2 regions of the Clostridium taeniosporum genome follow, and region 1 is predicted to be linked to the other one. Evidence: riboswitches for the same ligand, from Rfam matches in the RefSeq annotation. Region 1 holds a riboswitch; the other holds the start of a gene.

Region 1 (4,656 bases):
TTAGAAATTAGTTTATTAAGTTTTCCTATCTCTTGGAGTAAAGAATCATATATTCAAGAGTTGGCAAATCCCCTTGCAAATTATATTGTTGCTAAATTAGATAATAAAGTTATTGGATTTGTTGGTACTTGGATAGTAATGGATGAAGCTCATATAACTAATATAGCAGTACATCCTGATTTTAGACAAAAAAATGTTGGCTCAACTTTATTAGATGCATTAATCAAATTAACTAAAGATGTTAATTGCAATGCCTACACTTTAGAAGTAAGAGCTAGTAATATTCCTGCTCAAAAATTATACAAAAAATATGGTTTTGTAGAACAAGGAGTAAGAAAAAATTATTATCAAGATAATAAAGAAGATGCTGTGATTATGTGGCGTATAGATGAAAAAAATAATTCTTAAGCTAAATTTTAGCTTAAGAATTATTTTTTATATTTTAATTACTCAGTTATAGTCTTTGAATTTTTTTCCGGACTTCCAAAATTAGGCTCTGCTTTAAATATAGATACAGATATCTTTTTATATAAAACATATGTTAATAAAGATACTATTATTGCTTTAATACCATTGAAAGGTAATAAACCCACAGTAATATATTTTAATAATTCTGCACTACTCATTTGCATACCATACGCTGGTAAAAGTATATATACATTTGCTATAATTCCTACAATTTCAATAGAAATCCCACCTAAAATCATGCCTAAAATAGCTGATTCTTTAGATTTGTTTCTTTTATAAACAATTCCTGCTGGTAGTATTAAAGATACTCCAACTAAAAAGTTAGCAAGCTCTCCAACAAATCCACTTTGACTTCCCTTGATCAAAAGTATTAATATATTTTTAATTAATTCTATTGTTACACCTGCTAAAGGTCCAAATCCAAATGTTCCTAATAATGCAGGTATATCACTTAAATCAATTTTAAGCCATGGAAATATAGGTATAACAGGAAATTCAAAATACATAAGTATCAATGCTAATGCTGATAATAAGGAAATTTTAATTGTTTTGTTTGTCTTTTTGTTCATTTTATGCCTCCCAAAAGATTATCTCCCTGGTGTAGCTTATTAGATTTAAGGTAACGTTTTAATATTATCCTTTAAAATTTGTAAACAATCTAAGTTGTCCCTAGATTTAATATTTTATTTTTTTAAATAAATATTCTTATGAATTACAATTACATTAACTAATTAAGATATAAACATTTATTTTAAAAAACAAAAAAACTGATGCATAAATACATCAGGGCATATACCAAATTATTAAGAATAAAACGTTCCTAATTCCTAATAGGTTACCTTCTTTCATCCAGACTATACTGTTGGCTTCGGAGTTACACCGAATCTGCTATAATTTTAGCTCGCGGGCTTTACCGCCAGTAGGGATTTACACCCTGCCCTGAAGATATAAATATTAAATTATTTTTACTATATCTTCATTATATATTCTTAAAATAATTTTTACAATAAATTTTTTACATATATACATATTATTTATTAAATTTCTTCATAACTTTTTAAAGAACAAAGTTGCTACCCCACACTTTTTAGTTGAGAATTAATAATTGAAAAACTTAGAGTTATAGTTGAAAATACTAAAGATTTTGTAAAAATATATATTTAAAAAATTCTATACATTCCTCTACACTATTGAAAAAGCCAGTAAAATACTATAAAAGTATTTTACTGGCTTAATATTATTATGCTAACTGTGGAGAAAACATTCCTTTATTATTTTCAATGGTATTCATAGCTTTTGTAACATCATTTCTACAATTTTCATAATTTTCTTTAACAGTATTAGTTACTTCTTCAATACCGTTATATACAGTATTTTTAACATCAGTTGTAGTAGTCTTTACTGTGTTAAATACATTAACGCTTGCTTCTTTTACATCATTTGCAATAAGTTTTACATTTGATATAACTTCTTTTCCTGTAGAAATTATTGCATTAGGTATTTCTTTAGTAACTTCCATAGAATTTCTTAAATCATTAAAATTCTTTACTGCTTCATTATAACTCTTAGACATATCTTCATATCCCTTAACTAGAGTATTTTTAATTCTAACTACAGGATCTTTTATTGAATATATTCCATCTTTAGCAATAGTAAATGTAGCTACTGCCTTCTTTATTATTCCGTTATTAGGATTGTTTGTAACCATTCCTATTTCTGTTATAGCACTTCCAACTTTAACCCCTACTTCTAAAACGTCAGCCCCAACAGAAACTGCTGTCTTACTTCCAATACTAATCATATCAGTAACAGCATTTTTTAGATTTAATGCAGATTCTTTTAATTGGGATGCTGTAGTTGTTACTTGTTTAACTGTACTTGCTATTTGTGCTGATGTTTTATTTATAGTATTAGTTACTGATTTAGAAACATCCATTATAGTTTTACTTATTTTATTTGAAGCATCTACGACACTTTTTGAAACTGAAGTTACAGTATTTTTTACGCTTTCACTTACAGATACGATTGTCTTACTAACATTATTGCCTACTGAAGTCACAGCATTTTTTACTGCACTTGCAGTAGAAGCTAAGCCTTCAAAAAAGTTCCCTATTGAACTTTTTGTAGTATCCTTTGTTTTAGATACTTGATTTTCTGTAGAAGCATTTTTTAATATTGATGCTTTATATTTATCTATATTTATATTGTTTTCATTATTAGATATAGTTTTCTTACTTTTAATTTTATTATTTTTTTGATTTATATTATTTATACTGTTATTAATATTTGTATTAACATTTATAGCTTTTATCATAGTTTATCACTTCACTTTCAGTATATTTTAATTCATTTTACCTTGAGCTGTATAAGAAGTGTTTTCTAATAATCTAACCTGATCTTCTAACACAAATTCACCATCAATAAATAATTTAACTGTCCAAAGTCCACAATTACTTCTATGAGAATTATTTAAATCCATCCAAAACCACATTAATATTGGATCTTTTTCATTTTCTTTAGTAGCAAATAAATTATTTTCTACTACTTGATATAATTCTCCCTTAGGAGTAAACCATGCTGTTGTAACACTATGCAATCCACTTACATTTGTAAATCCAAATCTTGTAACAATTTTTTTATCTAGTAACACATTAAAAATCTTTTTATTTACAGCTTTTTGTTCTTCATTAATGTTACAAGTTACATTATATGAATCAACATGAACAGTATATTGATTATTATTATATAATCTTTGATTGTTATTATTTATTATAATTACAGACCAAAGTTCTTCATTATCATCTGGTAAATATACATTTGCTGACGGATCATTAAGTTTTAATTCATTGTTTATAAGGAATTTGTAATAATGCTCTCCTTCTAAAAGATCACATTTAAAAATCCACTTACTCCCTTCCTTAATCATACTTCCTTGAGCAGGATCATAATTATTAAAGCTTCCTATCACAGCTACACTATTAATTTCTAAATTTCCTTTTTCTTCGTATTCAAAAATTATTTCCATAAATACCTCCTTACCAATATTTTCGTATTTATTTTCTATAAATTTACTATTTTTCGTAATTAAATGATGATTTATGGAATCCAAAAATATAAGAAATATTTTTAGCAATGTATAACTTATTCTATCTTTAAATTAATATGTTAACATTTATTAAATACATTTATTATTGTTTATTCTTTTAGATTTATTAATTAACAATATTTCCTTTTGGTTATAAACTAAAAATATACCTGAACACACTAATATTAGCGATATTAAAATTTTTATATCAAATATATTCTCCTTAAGAAATATAGCTGATAATAACGTTCCAAATATAGGTACTAAAAAATTAAATACTGATATTACCCCGACTTTATTAAATTTTAAAAGTTGTGTCCAAATAGCAAAAGCTGCTGATGACAATAAAGCCATATACATTAGAAGTAGTGTTGAATTTAAAGTAAATCCTTCTAAAGTTCCTCCAAATATAAATCCTAATATGACTAATATAATCCCACCTATAAGCAATTGATATCCAGTAACTATTGAAGCATCTTTATCTTGAGTTATTTTCTTACCATATATTGCTGATGATGCAAAAATTATAGCTGCTAACATTAATGAACCTTCGCCATTTATAGAAAATGATTGTCCCGTAATTGATTGTCCATTTAAATTTACAATTACTACTCCAGTAAACCCTATTATACACCCTATAACTTTATTAAAATTCAATTTATCATTTTTATATATTATATGTGCTAATATTATACTTACAAATGTTCCTGTTCCATTTATTATAGATCCCCTAACTCCTGTTGTATAAGATAATCCAATATAAAAAAATATGTACTGAAAAGCTGTTTGTGTAGAACCTAATAATGCAATTTCCCCAAACTCTTTTAAGGAATAATTAAATATATTCTTTTTATTAATTATTTCTAATAACAATACTAAAATCCCAGCAATAGCAAATCGATATCCTGCAAATATTAATTTTGAAGCTATATCATTTGAACTTATATTAAATAAACTATAACCAACTTTTATAGCAGGATATGCACTTCCCCATAAGATGCAGCATATAATTGCTAATATAACTATATTTTTTCTGCTAGTATAAATTCTTTCCTTATCCATATTTAACTCCCCTATTTAATTTATATTATATTTTTAATGCA
Region 2 (4,656 bases), 760 kb from region 1:
TTCTATAGTTAGTATCTTTAAATCATGCTCTTTAGCAAATTTTATTAAATCATCTCTTCTTGCCATATTTCCATCATCTTTTATTATTTCACATATGGCAGCTGCACCTTTAAATCCTGCGATTTTTGATAAATCTACTGATGCTTCTGTATGTCCAGTTCTTTCTAAAACACCTTTTTTCTTTGCTATAAGAGGAAATACGTGTCCTGGTCTTCTAAAATCATCTGGTCTTTCACTTTCAACTAACATTTTTATAGTTTCAGATCTTTCAAAAGCTGAGATTCCAGTAGTTGTGTTTATATAATCAATTGCCACTGTAAATGCTGTTTCATGATTATCAGTGTTTTTCTTCACCATAGGATTTAAGCCCAATTTTAATGCTATTTCTTCTTCTACTGGTGCACATAATAACCCTCTTGCATATTTAATCATAAAATTTATATTTTCAGGAGTTGCTTTCTCTGCTGGAATAACTAAATCTCCTTCATTTTCTCTTCCCTCATCATCAACAATAATAATCATTTTTCCGTTTCTTAAATCATTAACACATTCCTCAACAGTATTAAAGTTCATTTTCTCTCACCTCATACATAATTTTATTTTATTTAAAAACCATTTTCTCTTAAAAACTCCATGGTTACCTTGCTTTCACTATTTACTTTGTTATTTTCTTTACCTAATAATTTTTCAATATATTTTCCAATTACATCACATTCTAAATTAATAATTGATCCAACTTTTTTCTCACACAAAATTGTATTTTCTAAAGTATGTGGTATAACCGATACTTTAAATTTTTCATCATCCACATAAGCAATAGTTAAACTTATGCCATCAATAGATATTGAGCCTTTATATATAATATACTTTAAAATTTCATCAGGTGCAGTTATAGTAAACCATGTTCCATCAGAATCTTTTTGTATGTCTATTATTCTTCCTATACCATCTATATGCCCACTTACTATATGACCTCCAAGTCTATCTTCTAATTTCATAGCCCGTTCAAGATTAATTTTATTACCTGTCTTTAAACTTCCTAATGAACTTTTCTTTAAAGTCTCCCCCATAACATTAGCCCTAAATGAAGATTTAGTCATTTCTAAAACTGTTAAACATACACCATTGGATGCTATACTATCTCCTATTTTAGTATTTTCTAACACTTTATTTGCTTTTATTTCTATTATTCCAAAACCATTACCTAATGTAAGCGTTTCTATAACTCCTACTTCTTCAATTATTCCAGTAAACATTTAATCCCAACCTTCACTTCAATTTATTTACATAACCATCTATAACTATCTCCTCTGATAATTTTTCATATGTTAAATCTTTAAGTTTTACAGTATCACTTAATCTATAAAATCCTTTACCACCTATACTACTTTTGCTTGTTTCTCCACCTAATATTCTAGGTGCTATATAAAATCTAACTTTATCTACTATATCTTCTTCTAATGCTGAAAAATTTAATGTTCCTCCGCCTTCAATTAATACTGAATCTATCTTTAAATTTCCTAAAAATCTCATAAGTTCTTTTAAATCAACTTTTTTATCTTTATCATTTACCTCTATTACTCTAATATTTGCATTTAATAATTTTTCTTTCTTTGATTTATTTGCATACCTAGTTGTAGCTATAATGGTTAGATTATCATTATTTTTTATTACTTTAGAATCTAATGATATTTTTAATGTACTGTCTACAATAATTCTTATTGGGTTTCTTCCATTTTCTATCCTACATGTAAGTTCTGGATTATCCTTTATTATTGTGTTAATACCTACCATAATAGCCGATAATTTATTTCTTAATAAATGACCATCTCTTCTAGCTTCTTTAGATGTAATCCATTTAGATTCACCACTTGTTGTAGCTATTTTTCCATCTAATGATATAGCACTTTTTAAAACTACAAATGGTAAATTAGATGTTATATATTTAATAAACACTTCATTTAATTTCTTACATTCTTTTTCTTTCACACCAACTACAACTTCAATATTGTTTTCTTTTAATTTTTTTATACTCTTTCCAGATACTAATGGATTAGGATCTAACATTCCTATTACTACTTTTTTTATTTTTTTCTCTATTATTAAATTTACACATGGAGGTGTCTTACCATAATGTGAACAAGGTTCTAAAGTAACATATATTGTACTTCCTTCTACTGCTTTAGTCGCATTCTTAATAGCATTCACTTCTGCATGTTTTCCTCCATATTGCTCATGGTAACCTGTTCCAATTATCTCATTATCTTTTACTATTACTGCACCAACTAAAGGATTGGGATTAACTTTTCCTATTCCTTTTTTAGCTAATTCTAGTGCTAAATCCATGTATTCTTCCTTCAACAAATTCACCTTCTTAAAAAATCGCTAAGCGACTTTGTAATATCGATTTTTTTAGCCATGTACCATTTCCAAACATAGTACAAGACATATGATTCTTCATTCTTTAGGGTGTCCTCATAAAACCTTTAAAATACAATGTTCTATAAGTTATCCAGAAAATTTTAGTAATATAATTTCCTAAAGAATAAAAAATCCCTGAAGTATTATAACTTCAGGGATTGAAATTTATCTTATTTATAATTTATTAGCATTTTAATTCATTAACATAAAGATTTATGGTCTTTAATATTAAGGTAAAATATAATATTAAATCAAATTTTACCTTAATAATTTAAAAACCCTGAACTAAAACATAAGTTCAGGGTATAAATAACGCTAAATAACATGAATTAAAATATAATAACTATTAGATTAATATTTAACATCTTCTTTCATCCAGACTTTACTGTCGGCTTCGGAATCTAACCGAATCTGCCATTTGCATAGCTCGCGGGCTTTACCGCCGGTAGGGAATTTCACCCTGCCCTGAAGATTAATATTCAATTGATATTCTCATATTAACATACCTTTTAAATTATGTAAAGGATAATATTCAACTTTCTTACTAATGTAATGATTGAATTTTAAAATTTATATTCATTTCCTTTACCCATTTAATAATCTCCTTTGATTCATTCCATACTTCTAAACTATATTTTACATAATGCATAGCTTCTGCATCACTACCAAATCTTGAAATTCTAGGTAACACTTTAGCAATCTTCTTTTGCTTTAATATATATGGAATTACAAATGGATTTTTCTTATATGCTTTTCTTATAGCATCTTCTGCTTCTTTTATTTTTCCTGTTTTATAAAGTAATAAAACTTTATTATAAGACACAGCTGCTAAATAATCATTATCATATTTTTTAAATAACTTTTCTGCATCATTATATCTTTTTTCCATTAATAGCCAACTAGATAGTAGTCCTCTTATCATTAAATTATCTTTTTCATTTAGTTCTAATATTTCAAAAGCATTATCTATAGCAGCATCTCTTTCATTCATTTTCCACAATTGAATGGCTAAAGTATATTTAGCACCAAAAAATGGTTGAGCCTCACTTCTATTAAAGCATTCTTTAGATGCAGTTTTTAGATCATCAACTCCTAGTATATACTTTCCTGAATCAACAGCTTTTTCTAATAATGATTTCTTTTCATCATTTGTTAAACTTATATCTTTAGATAAAATTATATATGCATCTGAACAATATTCACAAATTCCTAAAGCTTCTTTAGCAAATTTTACTTTTTTATTAAAATTCTTTTCCATCCATGCTTTTCTCATTATTTTTTGAGCTTTTATAAATTCATCAGTAATTCTATTATTTTCTTCTAAAGAAATATTATTTTCTTTTTTACATTCTTCCTTTTCTTCGTTTAAGTTAGATGTATTATCTTTAGATTTTAGTATCCATTCTCTATTATCTTTTGATATATTTAATAAATTTCTTATTTCTTTTGATTTTGTAGAACCAGTACTATTGCTTACTCCAAACGCCTTATATAAATCAAGAGCTTTTATATATGGTTCTTCCTTAGCATCAAACAAATTATTTACTGTTCCAATTGCATGAACAACTCCTGCAGCCCACGAAGAGCTTTTACCTTTTTTTAGTAACTCTTCATGATTCATTCCTAAATTATGTAGCGTTTTTATACAAATTTTCTCGTACTGTTCGTTAAGATATTTATTTGAAAAGACTTTTATCTTTTCAAGAATTTCATCATATTTTTCAACTATTGAGTTAGGTAAATTTTGCATTATTTTTATAACTCCTTTTTTCAAATCTCTCACAAGTTTTCATTAATAACTAATATAATTAAAATATTTTACAATATAAAATATTATTCTTTATTTTTCGATACCTTTATATTATATATTTTAATTATATTCTCAGCAAGTGTTATACATAATAGAAACGTTTAATTATATAAAAATATACATTTTAATAATTTATAGCAATATATTTCAATTTTTTCATGTATATTTATAAGCATGTTTTTATATATTATTATAAACCTATTTTTTGGTGGTGATATATTGTTATTAAGAGATTTACATTATTTTTATAAAATTTTATCTACTCCCTATGATAAATTTAATTTATTTTTAAAAGGAAAACATAACTTAAATGAAAATATTTTAGAAGATTTATATTTAAAAAAATGCTTTAATTCTTTATGGATAAAAAAACTAAATATAAACCCTAGTAATATAAAAACTAAATATAAATATAAAATATTAGA

Evidence for each region. Region 1 has a riboswitch for FMN ahead of BGI42_RS02430 (ECF transporter S component). Riboswitches for the same ligand answer to the same signal wherever they lie in the genome.
Region 2: another riboswitch for FMN. It lies ahead of ribD (bifunctional diaminohydroxyphosphoribosylaminopyrimidine deaminase/5-amino-6-(5-phosphoribosylamino)uracil reductase RibD); the one in region 1 lies ahead of BGI42_RS02430 (ECF transporter S component).

Annotation. Positions count from the first base shown of each region.
Region 1 covers NZ_CP017253.2:486,055-490,710, reverse strand. Annotated here, with positions in the region: gene rimI (ribosomal protein S18-alanine N-acetyltransferase) at 1-408, shown strand, start outside; gene BGI42_RS02430 (ECF transporter S component) at 447-1,037, opposite strand; FMN riboswitch at 1,302-1,419, opposite strand; gene BGI42_RS02425 (hypothetical protein) at 1,709-2,782, opposite strand; gene BGI42_RS02420 (early set domain-containing protein) at 2,810-3,493, opposite strand; gene BGI42_RS02415 (DMT family transporter) at 3,644-4,615, opposite strand.
Region 2 covers NZ_CP017253.2:1,251,051-1,255,706, reverse strand. Annotated here, with positions in the region: gene BGI42_RS05985 (bifunctional 3,4-dihydroxy-2-butanone-4-phosphate synthase/GTP cyclohydrolase II) at 1-573, opposite strand, end outside; gene BGI42_RS05980 (riboflavin synthase) at 606-1,256, opposite strand; gene ribD (bifunctional diaminohydroxyphosphoribosylaminopyrimidine deaminase/5-amino-6-(5-phosphoribosylamino)uracil reductase RibD) at 1,270-2,361, opposite strand; FMN riboswitch at 2,781-2,898, opposite strand; gene BGI42_RS05970 (DUF6398 domain-containing protein) at 2,966-4,171, opposite strand; gene BGI42_RS05965 (amidase domain-containing protein) at 4,451-4,656, shown strand, end outside.